Regions from separate parts of the Janthinobacterium sp. 75 genome, predicted to be linked through region 4. Evidence: predicted binding sites of a transcription regulator. Region 4 holds the regulator's gene; each other region holds the start of a gene.
The links. The regulator sigma-54, encoded in region 4, starts transcription at its own class of promoters, with help from an activator protein. The targets are predictions, from matches to a motif close to TGGCANGNAANCTGCTTT.

Region 1: the regulator sigma-54 is predicted to act here: its motif matches at 2,124-2,141, upstream of urtA (urea ABC transporter substrate-binding protein).
Region 2: the regulator sigma-54 is predicted to act here: its motif matches at 1,675-1,692, upstream of C8C89_RS17820 (circularly permuted type 2 ATP-grasp protein).
Region 3: the regulator sigma-54 is predicted to act here: its motif matches at 1,640-1,657, upstream of adh (aldehyde dehydrogenase).

What each region holds. Positions count from the first base shown of each region.
Region 1 covers NZ_SORD01000001.1:2,959,809-2,963,017, reverse strand. The annotation lists gene urtB (urea ABC transporter permease subunit UrtB) at 1-681, opposite strand, end outside; gene urtA (urea ABC transporter substrate-binding protein) at 818-2,071, opposite strand; gene C8C89_RS13510 (DUF4349 domain-containing protein) at 2,272-3,060, opposite strand; gene C8C89_RS13505 (transglutaminase family protein) at 3,077-3,209, opposite strand, start outside.
Region 2 covers NZ_SORD01000001.1:3,909,183-3,912,391, forward strand. The annotation lists partial or broken gene C8C89_RS17815 (alpha-E domain-containing protein) at 1-191, opposite strand, end outside; gene C8C89_RS17820 (circularly permuted type 2 ATP-grasp protein) at 185-1,639, opposite strand; gene C8C89_RS17825 (HAMP domain-containing sensor histidine kinase) at 1,768-2,925, opposite strand; gene C8C89_RS17830 (hypothetical protein) at 2,994-3,209, opposite strand, start outside.
Region 3 covers NZ_SORD01000001.1:1,265,740-1,268,948, forward strand. The annotation lists gene C8C89_RS05850 (TonB-dependent receptor) at 1-338, opposite strand, end outside; gene C8C89_RS05855 (beta-propeller fold lactonase family protein) at 449-1,405, shown strand; gene adh (aldehyde dehydrogenase) at 1,744-3,209, shown strand, end outside.
Region 4 covers NZ_SORD01000001.1:469,797-473,005, reverse strand. The annotation lists gene lptA (lipopolysaccharide transport periplasmic protein LptA) at 1-41, shown strand, start outside; gene lptB (LPS export ABC transporter ATP-binding protein) at 41-796, shown strand; gene C8C89_RS02215 (RNA polymerase factor sigma-54) at 801-2,279, shown strand; gene raiA (ribosome-associated translation inhibitor RaiA) at 2,349-2,708, shown strand; gene C8C89_RS02205 (enoyl-CoA hydratase/isomerase family protein) at 2,845-3,209, shown strand, end outside.

The DNA of each region.
Region 1 (3,209 bases), 2.5 Mb from region 4:
CACTCTAGCCTTGATCTGGCGCATGGTCTCGATGGCGGCCAGCTGCACGGCTTCGTCCGGCTCGCCATCCTTTTCCAGCATGGCTTGCAGCACGGGCAGCAAGCGCGCATCGCTGCTGCCGGCCAGCGCCTGCACGGCGGCCTTGCGTGTGGCGGCGTCCGGCGCATGCAGGTTGGCGCTGGCGATCAGCACCTGCAATAGCTGTTTAATGTCAGCATCGTTTTCCCGCGCCAGCGCCTTGCGGATAAGGGGGATTTGCGCGGGGTCAACGGCCTTTTGCAAGGCTTGCGCGGCCGCCAGGCGGGCGCTGCGCTCCGGCGCCAGCAGCTGCAAGCCGGACAAGGCGCCCGCCACGGCCGCGCGCAAGCGGTTGTTAACCATCACGCCATCGAGGCCATCGGGCAGCGGAACGCTCTGGCCGATGGCCGGGTCATACGCCTGCTCGCCGTCGACGACATACACCTTGCCGTCCGGCCCGGCATACAGGCCGTCGTCCTGCAAGGCTTGGAGCACCTTGGCAGCCTCGGGCGTGGCCAGGGCGGCGATCTGGGCGACGGCAGCGACCCGGGCGTCAGAATCGTCGGCAGCCAGCGGTTTGAGCAGTTCAGGAGAGATGGCGGCCTGCGCCAGCGAGGACAAGAACAGGCAAACGAGGACCAGCAATTTGGGGATAAGCTGCATATGCATAGATACCATGTAGTAAAGCTGATGTCTTGATAAGTATCCTTCCCCCATAGGCAAGGACAAGGGTCAGACCCGGCGGGTCTGACCCCAGCTCTTTGCCTGGGGTTGCGATGACCATTCGACGCGCAAGCGCCTACAGCTTTTGCTTGCCCTCATTGCCCTTGATAAAGGGGCTCCACGGCTGGGCGCGTATCGGCTCCTTGGTTTTCCACACAACATTGAATTGCCCATCAGCCTTGATTTCGCCGATCATCACGGGCTTGTGCAAGTGGTGGTTGGTCGGGTCCATGGTCAGGGTAAAGCCAGACGGCGCCTTGACGCTCTGGCCGGCCATGGCGGCGATCACCTTGTCCGTGTCCGTCGATTTGGCTTTTTCCACCGCTTGCGCCCACATGTGGATGCCCACATAGGTCGCTTCCATGGGGTCGTTCGTCACCACCGAACCCGCGTTCGGCAACTTTTGCGCCACCGCATACGCTTTCCACTGCTTGATGAAAGCCGTATTCACGGGGTTCTTGACGGATTCAAAATAATTCCAGGCCGCCAGGTGACCGAGCAAAGGCTTGGTATCGATGCCGCGTAGCTCTTCCTCACCCACGGAAAACGCAACGACGGGGACGTCCGTGGCTTTCAAGCCCGCATTGCCCAGTTCCTTGTAAAACGGCACGTTGGAATCGCCATTGATGGTGGAAATGACGGCCGTCTTGCCGCCCGTGGAAAATTTCTTGATGTTGGCGACGATGGTTTGATAGTCGGCGTGGCCGAACGGCGTGTAGACCTCGCTGATATCGCTATCCTCGACGCCTTTGCTCTTCAGGAAGGCGCGCAATATCTTGTTGGTGGTGCGCGGGTAAACGTAATCCGTGCCCAGCAGCACGAAGCGCCTGGCGCCGCCGCCATCCTTGCTCATCAAGTATTCCACGGCGGGAATCGCCTGCTGGTTCGGCGCGGCGCCCGTATAAAACACATTCTTTTCCAGCTCCTCGCCTTCGTATTGCACCGGATAAAACAGCAGGCTGTTGAGTTCCTTGAACACGGGCAAGACGGATTTACGGGACACGGACGTCCAGCAACCAAACACCACGGCCACTTTATCTTGCGCCACCAGCTGGCGCGCTTTTTCCGCAAACAAGGGCCAGTTCGACGCCGGATCGACCACGACGGCTTCCAGCTTCTTGCCCAGCACGCCGCCCTTGGCATTGATCTCGGCGATCGTCATCAGGGCCACGTCTTTCAGCGACGTTTCGGAAATGGCCATGGTGCCCGACAGGGAGTGCAAGATGCCCACCTTGATGGTGTCGGCGGCCAGGGCTGCCTGCATGGTGATGGACGTGGCCAGGGCCAGGGCGCCGGCGGCGGCCGCTTTCAGGATGATGCGTCGTGACATGGGGACTCCTGTGATGTATTCGTGGGGGACGGACTGGGCATACGATGTTGTTAAAGCAGAATGCATGCCAGCACCAGCAGGCGTCCGCCATGGTGCACGCGGCTCTCTCCGCACGAAAAAAAACCTGGCTGCACAAGGACTGTGCAGCCAGGTTTCAAATTGCCGTAAAACGGTGCGCCGGACGCATTAATCCTTGCGCTTCAATCCTTGCGCGGCACGCCCCGCAAGCGGTGCCAGCCCTTGCGGCCCAGCGGAAACAGCAGCACGAAAGCGATCAGCCATGGCAAGATATACGCCATGGCCGTGATGGCGTTGGCCACGCCTTCCGACAGGTTTTCCGTGAAATTGCCCAGTGCGCGCTTGACGGGGCGCCAGAACGACTGCCTGCCTTCGGCACTGATGGCCACGTTCAGCAAGTCCGTATCGATGCGCTGCATCAACAGCGCATTGGCCGCCGTCGCCTGCTCCAGTTCCACTTGCACGGTGGCCAGTTCCTTGGTCACCTTGATCAAGGCATCGACGTTCGCGCCCGAGCGTTTTTCCAGCTCCTGCAATTGCGCCTGGTATTGCCTGAGCATTTCCAGGCGTTTCTTGCTGTCGAGCACAGGACGGCCCAGGTCTTCCACCTTGGTGCCCTGGCTGGTAACGTCGCCTCCGGCCGCAACCAGCGCCACGAGCTTCTTGATGCCGGCCGGCTTGGCGCGCATGCTGATGCGCGCATGCACGTAACGACCGCCGTCTATGCTCGAGTCGAGCAGCAGACAGCCATTGTCCGTATCGGCCTTGCAGGCGGCGACCACTTTTTCATACAGGGGCCGCACTTGCGCTTCGTTCGTATCGACGCCGACATTGTGTTCATACGCAAGAAACTCGCTGCCTTTTTCCTTGCCGTCGAGACGCGCGGCACTGGACTGGCCCGCGCTCTCTCCCTTGCCGCCGCAACCGGCCAGCAGCAACAGGCTTATCAAACATAGGGATACTTTTTTCATGATTTCTTTCGTCGAGTTATTTGTGCCGCGGCAGCAATTGAATATCGGGCAAATGCGCGGCCACCTCCTGCACCGTGGCATAAACGGTCAAGGATGCCACCACCTGTGGCAGCGGTGCCGGCCAGATTTCAGGCAAATCGCACTCCTCG
Region 2 (3,209 bases), 3.4 Mb from region 4:
CCATATTTGTGGTCATACGCGCTTTGCAGTTCGGAAATACCCAGGGTGGCGCGCCAGCCCTGTTCCGCGTCCTGCTCGGACTGGGGCAGCATCGAGGTCTGCATGTTGACGTCCAGCATGCGCGCCGTGTTTTCCGCCCGTTCCGTGTAGCGGGCCATCCAGAACAAATGATCGGCAGTGCGGCTCAGCATGTTTTTTCTCCTGCAAAAGCGGATGTGGCTTCCAGTACCCAGGTATCCTTGGTGCCGCCCCCTTGCGAGGAATTGACTACCAGCGAGCCTTCGCCCAGCGCCACGCGGGTCAGGCCGCCCGGCACCATGGAAATCGTCTTGCCAGACAGCACGAACGGGCGCAAATCGATATGGCGCGGCGCAATGCCGGCGTCCACATACGTGGGGCAGGCGGACAGGGCAAGTGTAGGCTGGGCGATGTAGCCGCCCGGATTGGCCAGCAGGCGCTGGCGGAAATCCTCGATCTGCGCGGCGCTCGATGCCGGGCCCACCAGCATGCCATAGCCGCCCGCGCCATGCACTTCCTTGACCACCAGCTTGGACAAATTCGCCAGCACGTAGGACAGGTCGGCCGATTTGCGGCACTGGTAAGTGGGCACGTTGTTGAGTATCGGCTCCTGCGACAGGTAAAACTTGATCATGTCGGGCACGAAGGGGTAGATGGACTTGTCGTCGGCCACGCCCGTGCCGATGGCGTTGGCCAAGGTGACTCTTCCGGCCCGGTAGACGGACAGCAGGCCTGGCACGCCCAGCGAGGAATCGGAGCGGAAAGCCAGCGGATCGAGGAAATCGTCATCGACGCGGCGGTAGATCACGTCGACGCGCTTGGGGCCGCGCGTGGTGCGCATGTACACGGAGTTGTCGTTGACAAACAAATCCTTGCCTTCGACCAGTTCCACGCCCATTTGCTGGGCTAAAAAGGCGTGTTCGAAGTAGGCGGAGTTGTACATGCCGGGTGTCATGACGACGACCGTTGGGTCATCCACGCCCATGGGCGCGACGGAGCGCAGGTTGTCGAGCAGCATGTCCGGATAATGGTCAACGGGGGCGATGCGGTTGCGGGCGAACAGTTCCGGGAACAGCCGCATCATCATCTTGCGGTCTTCCAGCATGTAGGACACGCCCGAAGGCACCCTTAAATTGTCTTCCAGTACATAAAATTCGCCCTGGCCGGCGCGCACGATATCGACACCGGCGATGTGCGCGTAGATGTCGGAGGCGACGGAAATACCCTGCATTTCCGGCCGATACTGGGCATTCTTGTAGATTTGCTCGGCAGGAATGATGCCCGCCTTGATGATGTTTTGCCCATGATAAATATCATGGATGAACATGTTCAAGGCTTGCACGCGCTGCACCAGGCCCGTTTGCATCTGCGCCCATTCGGCGGCGGGGATGATGCGGGGGATGGTGTCGAACGGTATCAGGCGCTCCGTGCCGGCATCGTCGCCATACACGGCGAAGGTGATGCCGACCCGGCGGAACGTCAGGTCGGCTTCGGCCCGCTTGCGGGCGATGGTCTCGGGGGATTGCTGCGCCAGCCAGTTGTCAAATTCACGATAGTGTTCACGTACCTTGCTGTCCGTACCCACTTCATCCGCAGTCATTTCATTGAAAAAATTTGCCATGTTGTGATTTCCCTTGAGCCGTGTCTATGTATAGCTCAGCAGGAAGCGTGCCAACAGGGTGGCCTCGAAGATGTGCAAATATGACCACTTTTGTGGCGTTGCGGCGTTCTTCGCACCGATTTGGTGCGCTAACTGTCACTCTTGGGGAAGTCGGCGGGCTGGACGAAGGGACGGCAATCGACGGGCACGTCAAAGATGAAGCTGGTGCCCGTTTCAGGTGCGCTGTCGACGGCGATGCTGCCGCCGTGGCTTTCGGCCACGTTCTGCACGAAAGGCAGGCCGATGCCCCAGCCTGGCGCGGGGCTGTCGTTCTCGCGGCGCAGGTAGTCGAAGATGCGTTCGGCCTGCTCCGGCGCGATGGCCTGGCCGCCATTGTGGACGGTCATGATCAGGCGTTCGTGGACCGCTTCCACGTGCACGCTGATGGGCGCGTCGTCGCCGTACTTGATGGCATTGCCGAGCAGGTTTTCCAGCGCGCGTCGCAGCGAGTTCTCGCACCACCAGCCGACGACAGGTTGGCCGTTGACCTGGCATTTGTCGGGCAGCTGCAGATTGACCTGACTGGCCACGGCGTGCACCAGGGGCAGCACATCGAACTGGCTCAGGGCAAGCGGCAGCCGCTGGCCCTGGTGGTAGCTGAGGCTATCGAGCAATTCCTCGATCATGCTGTCGAGCCGTTTGCTGTGCTCGGCAATCTTGTGCGCCAGCAATACCACCCGTTCCGGGTCCACTGGCCTGAGCAGCAACTGGGCGCTGGTGCTGATAACAGCGAGGGGGTTGCGCATGTCGTGCGACAGACCGGCCGCGATGCGGCGCCGGAAAGCTTCGTGCATGTTGGTAAATTCGCGTATCGATTCGCAGATGCCCACGTCGATGGACTCGTTGATGACATGCCAATCCTTGCTGCGCAGGGTGATACCTGATTCATGCGCGACGGCGGCAAAGCAGTCGCGGAAGATCTGGTATTCCTGGATTACCTGTTCCGGCCCGTAATTCGTCATGCGCGCCCGCTCATTGCCATGCACGGCGGGCACGTTACTGTTGCTGGCGGCGTTTTCGCGCGGGTGGCCCGGGGTCAGTGCTTCGGCCAGATTATCGAAAAAAGCGGGCAGGGTGTTGGTGAGTATGGGCTTGAGCAACTGATCCGCGCCGCGCACGCTGGCCCGCACGCGCTGTTCCCAGACGCCAAGGACGGCGTCGCGCATGGCAAAGATGCGCTGTGCGCGCTGCAGTGGATGGCGCGCGCCCGCCTGGCGGTCCGCCTGATGATCCGTGGCAATATTCACCTGAACTCCCTGACAGGAATGGCTATGCTCATCATAGTATGCGCCAATTCGGCGGCCAGGGAAACGCCTTATTGTCCCGTATCGGCTTGCCGCAGAGCCGCCTGCAGGCGGGAAAGCGATGCTGACCACTCGTCCAGAGAAAAGTTCTGCGGGTCGTCATGACCGTTCGCAAAACCCGTATCGAGCACGGCGTGGAAGGCGGGAATCAGCCACGTGCCCTTGCGCACGCTGGCAGCGATGTACAGCAGGGCCAGGCGGTCGTATTGCGCTGGCGTAAAGCCCGG
Region 3 (3,209 bases), 800 kb from region 4:
GCCAGCGCTTCCGACGCGTTGACGCGGATTTGGCCCTCCTGGATGCGGGCGCTATCGACTACATCGATCGAGGCCGGCACTTCCTGGCTGGGGTGGGCGATGCGGCTGCCGCTGACGACCACCGTATCCATGACTTGTCCGGTGGCCAGGTCAGCGGACTCGGCGGCGAAAGCGTGGGGGCGAGGGTGGCGCTGCCGGCGACAAACAGGCTGGCAATGGTGTTCAAGCGGAAACGATGCTGCATGCGGGTTCTCCAATGTGAATAAAAGCCTGCTTGGACGCGTGAGCGGCGCAGGTCTGCATAGTCTTATCAAGCAATATGCCTGCCATGTCTCCATTGGTGGGCTGAAATTATACGCGTGTCAGTGGCACGGCGTTTGCATGCAGCAATGTTCAGATGCGCCGATACCGCGCGCTTTCCCCTCGTTTTGCTATGGAAAAGGTGATTATGCCCAACTTCTTCTCGCGCTTGCGCCAGGTTTGCTGGCTGCTGCCTGTGCTCGCCAGCAGCGCCATCCAGGCTGCTCCGTTTGCCTATGTGCCCAATGAAAAATCGGGCACCCTGAGCGTGATCGACACGGCGACCGACCAGGTAGTGCGCCAGATTGCCGCAGGCAAGCGTCCGCGCGGCATCGCCGCCGACCCCACAGGACGGCAATTGTTTGTCACGGATGCCGCCAGCAGTGCCTTATTGCTGATTGACAATGAAGGCGGCGCGCCCCTGCGCACGGTGGCGCTGGGCAAGTCGCCCGAAGGCGTCAGCGCATCCCATGACGGTCGTTACGTGGCTGTGGCCGTCGAGGAAAACAATAGCGTGGCCTTGCTCGATGGCCAGACGGGTGTCTTGCTCGCCGACATCAAGGTGCAAGGGCGGAACCCGGAACATGCCGTGTTCAGCCCCGATGGGCGCTGGCTGCTGGTGAGCGCGGAAGAGGCCGAGCAAGTCGATGTCATTGATGTTGCGCAACGCCGCCAGGTCGCTTCCATCGCTGTCGGCCTGCGTCCGCGCGGCATTGGTTTCAGCCCCGATTCGGGCCGAGCCTATGTGGCGTGCGAACTGGTCAATGCCGTGTATGTGATCGACATGGCCGCGCGCAAGGCGATTGCCACCATTCCAGCGGGCAAGAATGCCAACGGTATCGCTGTCCATCCCAGCGGCAAGCAGGTGTATGTCTCGAACGGCACGGATGGCACGGTGATGGTGATCGATACGGCCAGCAATCAGGTCACGGCCACCATTCCCGTCGGCAAGCGCCCGTGGAATATGGCCATCACGCCGGACGGTGCCAAGCTGTACGTGGCCAATGGCCGCTCGAACAGCGTTTCCGTCATCGATACGGCCAGCGCGCGCAAGGTGGCCGATATTGCCGTGGGCGAATTGCCATGGGGCGTGGTGATTCGGTAGTGGCACAGGCGCAGGTGTTCCAGTCTGGCACACCTGTTCCATTGTGCAGCGGCGCAGGGGCGCAGCAACAGCACTGGCCCGGATTGGAACAGGGCGCCGCCACCTTGTTCAAAACCCAAACAGACCCACGCCCGCCTTTCATGCCCGGGGCAGGCGATGAAAAGCGGGCCGGGTTTGGCGCCACGCCCTTGTAAGCGGGGAAAAACCCGCTAAGTTTGTAGTGGGATGGCGAGCTGGCACGGCATTTGCGGAAGACTCCGTGTACTCACCCCATCTGTACCAGGACGTTTGATTTTAATTACAGCAATTCCATTCTAATTAACCCGATAGAGGACGACATGAATCTCGCAGACATCAGCAAACTGGGCGTAGCCAATCCCTTCAAACAACGCTATGACAATTACATCGGCGGCAAATTCGTTGCGCCAGTAAAAGGTGAATACTTTCCTAACATCACGCCCATCACGGGCTTGCCGTTTTGCGAAATCGCCCGTTCCACGGCGGAAGACGTCGAGCTGGCGCTGGACGCCGCCCATGCCGCCAAGGATGCCTGGGGCAAGACTTCACCTGCCGAGCGCGCCAACATCCTGAACCGCATCGCCGACCGCATCGAACAGAACCTGAGCCTGATCGCCACGGCGGAAACCATCGATAACGGCAAGCCGATCCGCGAGACGATGAATGCCGACATTCCGCTGGCCATCGACCATTTCCGTTACTTCGCCGGCTGCATCCGCGCGCAGGAAGGTTCCGTCGCGCAAATCGACGCGGAAACCTATGCCTACCACTACCACGAACCGCTGGGCGTCGTGGGCCAGATCATCCCGTGGAATTTCCCGATTCTGATGGCCGTGTGGAAACTGGCGCCAGCCCTGGCAGCCGGCAATTGCGTGGTCCTGAAACCGGCCGAGCAGACTCCCGCCTCCATCATGGTGTTGATCGAGCTGATCGGCGACTTGCTGCCACCGGGCGTGTTGAACATCATCAACGGTTTCGGCCTGGAAGCGGGCAAGCCGCTGGCGTCGAGCAAGCGCATCGCCAAGATCGCCTTCACGGGTGAAACGGGTACGGGCCGCTTGATCATGGGTTACGCCGCGCAGAACCTGATTCCCGTCACCCTGGAGCTGGGCGGCAAGTCGCCGAATATCTTCTTTGAAGATGTGATGGATGCTGACGATGATTATTTCGACAAGTGCCTGGAAGGCTTCACGATGTTTGCGCTGAATCAGGGCGAAGTATGCACCTGCCCATCGCGCGTGCTGATCCAGGAATCGATCTACGAGAAATTCATCGAACGAGCCTTGAAGCGCGTGGCCGCCATCAAGCAGGGTAATCCGCTCGACTCTTCCACCATGATCGGCGCCCAGGCGTCGCAGGAGCAGCTGGAAAAAATTCTGTCCTACCTCGATATCGGCCGCCAGGAAGGTGCCGAAGTGCTGGCCGGTGGCGAGCGCAATACGCAGGCAGGCGACCTGGAGGGTGGCTACTACGTGCGTCCGACCGTGTTCAAGGGCAACAACAAGATGCGCATCTTCCAGGAAGAAATTTTCGGGCCCGTCGTGTCCGTGACCACCTTCAAGGATGAGGCCGAAGCGCTGGCGATTGCCAACGATACCTTGTATGGCCTGGGCGCCGGCTTGTGGACGCGCGACGGTTCGCGCGCCTTCCGCATGGGGCGCGCCATCCAGGCGGGCCGCGTGTGGACCAATTGTTACCACCTGTATCCAGCCCACGCCGCATTCGGCGGCTACAAGCAATCGGGTATTGGCCGCGAAAACCACAAGATGATGCTCGATCACTACCA
Region 4 (3,209 bases):
CGGAGAAAGCGCCGGCCACGCCTGCGTCAGGAAATAAATAATGGACAATACTCGTTGCGGCAGCACCCTGATCGTTCGCGGGCTGCAAAAAACCTATGGCAAGCGGCAAGTCGTGCATGATGTCTCGCTGCAAGTCGAATGCGGAGAAGTGGTCGGGCTATTGGGGCCGAACGGCGCCGGCAAGACCACCTCGTTCTATATGATCGTCGGCCTGGTGCCGTCGGACGGCGGCAGCATCGATATCAGCGGCGTGGATATTTCCCGCCTGCCGATCCACCGCCGCGCGCAGATGGGCCTGTCGTATCTGCCGCAGGAAGCGTCCGTGTTCCGCAAGCTGACGGTGGAAGACAATATCCGTGCCGTGCTGGAAATCCAGACCGTCGAAGGCCGTCCCTTGAAGAAGGCCGAGATCGAGGAGCGCCTGGATAAATTGCTGGCCGACTTGCAGATTGAAAAATTGCGCGAGAATCAGGCGCTGTCCCTGTCTGGCGGCGAGCGCCGCCGCGTGGAAATCGCCCGCGCGCTGGCCACCGACCCCCGTTTCGTCCTGCTCGACGAGCCGTTCGCCGGTGTCGACCCCATCGCCGTGATCGAGATCCAGCGTATCGTGCGCTTCTTGAAGGAGCGCAATATCGGCGTCCTGATCACCGATCATAATGTGCGCGAGACGCTGGGTATCTGCGACCGTGCCTACATCATCAACCAGGGCTCGGTGCTGGCGTCGGGACGCCCCGACGACATCATCGCGAACGAGTCGGTACGCCGGGTCTATCTGGGCGAACACTTCCGTATGTGAGCCAATGAAACAATCATTGCAGCTGCGCACTTCGCAGCACCTGGCACTGACGCCGCAGTTGCAGCAATCGATACGCCTGTTGCAATTGTCTACACTGGAATTGCACCAGGAGCTGGAGCAGTTGCTGACGGACAATCCCTTGCTCGAACGCCTCGACGATCCGCTCGACCGTTCGTTGCGCCTGCTGTCCGACGGCGCATTGAGTTCCACGGCCGCGCCGGCCGAAGCACCGCCCCAGCCGCCAGGCCAGGAGGCACCCGCCGCGCCGGCCGAAGCGGAAACCTTTGATGGCGAGGCTGGCGACAGCCCTGCCGCAGCGGAGGGCGGCGACAGCGACTGGAGCGAGGCGAGCAGGGGCAAGGCGCCCGACGACGAAGATTCCCGTCCGCAACTTGAAGCCCACCACTGCACCTTGCGCGAACACCTGATGGAGCAGATGCGCGTAACGGTGCTCGAATTGCGCGACCGCGCGCTCGTCGAGCTGATCATCGACGCGCTCGACGACAATGGCTACCTGGAAGAGTCGCTCGACGACATCCTGGCGCGTTTGCCGGAAGAGCTGGAAATCGACGCTGACGAGATGCGTACGGCCTTGTCCCTGTTGCAAAGTTTCGATCCGCCCGGCGTGGGCGCGCGCAACGCGTCCGAATGCCTGGCGCTGCAAATCAAGCGCTTGCCGCACATCGCCATGGTGACGCGGCGCATGGCCCTCGTCATTGTGGAAAAACACCTGGCCTGGTTTGCCCAGCGCGATTTTAACAAGCTGAAAAAAGCCCTCGATTGCGATGATGAAGACTTGCGCGAAGCGCAGACGGTGATTCGCCAGTGCAACCCGCATCCGGGTGCCGTGTTCGCCTCGGACGTGTCCGATTACGTGGTGCCCGACGTCGTCGTCAAGCGCGCGCGCAATGGCTGGCAAGTCACTCTGAACAACGACGTCATGCCTCGCCTGCGCGTTAACGCCATGTACGCCAACTTGCTCAAGCAGGGCAAGGGCGAGGGTGCCATGGGCGCACAGTTGCAGGAAGCCAAGTGGCTGATCAAGAATATGCGCCAGCGCTTCGACACCATCCTGCGTGTAGCGCAAGCGATAGTAGAAAGACAAAAGAACTTTTTCTCGCATGGGGCCGTTGCCATGCGCCCCCTTGTGCTCCGTGAAATAGCTGATACACTGGGTTTACACGAGAGTACTATCTCGCGCGTAACAACTCAAAAGTACATGCTGACCCCGCACGGCATGTTCGAGTTGAAATATTTCTTTGGTAGCCACGTCGCCACCGAAGCGGGGGGCGAAGCGTCATCGACGGCGATACGGGCATTGATCGTGCAACTGACAGGAGCAGAAGACCCTAAAAATCCTTTATCCGACAGTAAGATTGCGGACATGCTGGGGGAACAAGGCATGGTGATTGCGCGACGTACTGTTGCCAAATACCGGGAAGCGTTGAAAATTCCGCCAGTGAGCCTGCGTAAGTGTTTGTAAGTTTTTTTCGGTTCCTCTGCGGGCCGGATACGATGGACCGCACGAACCCGATCATCTTTAGGAGTGTGTATGAATCTCACCATCAGCGGACATCATCTCGAAGTCACACCAGCCATCCGTGAATACGTACAAACGAAGCTGGAACGCGTGAAACGGCATTTCGATCAAGTCATCGATATCGCCGTGATTCTGACCGTGGATAACCTCAAAGAGAAAGAAAAACGTCAAAAGGCCGAAGTCAATTTGCGTCTGAGTGGCAAAACTGTCTATGTGGAAAGTCTGGCGCACGACCTGTATGCCGCCATCGATATCCTGATCGACAAGCTGGACAGGCAAGTGATGAAGTACAAAACCAAAGTGCAAGGGCACGGTAAAGAGGCGATCAAGCATCTGCCAGACAACTCGGAAGAAGAATTCGCCGCCGCCTAAGCGGCCTGCGACTTTCAACCGGTTGTGATCAACTAAGGGCGCACATTGCGCCCTTTTTTGCGCCCGTAGCTGTTGAGCGCTATGTTCCCCTCACAGGCGCTAGAATGTGCCCGTTCTCACTTCTTTTCACTTTGCCATGAGCGACTTCGTCCAGACCTCCATCCGCAACCGCACGGGCCACATCGTGCTCGACCGCCCCAAAGCCCTGAATTCCCTCTCACTGGAGATGGTGCGCGCCCTGAGTACCGTTTTGCTGGCCTGGCGCGACGATCCGCAGGTGGACGCCGTGGTGATCCGTTCCAGCAGTGAGAAAGCCCTGTGCGCCGGTGGCGACATCCGTTTCTTTTACGATGCGGGCCTGGCCACACCGCAGGGCGGCAGTGCGTTGCTGGAAGATTTCTTTACGGAAGAATATGCTTTAAATCATGTAATCCACTTCTATCCGAAACCGTATATCGCCGTGATGGATGGCGTGGTGATGGGCGGCGGCATGGGCGTGGC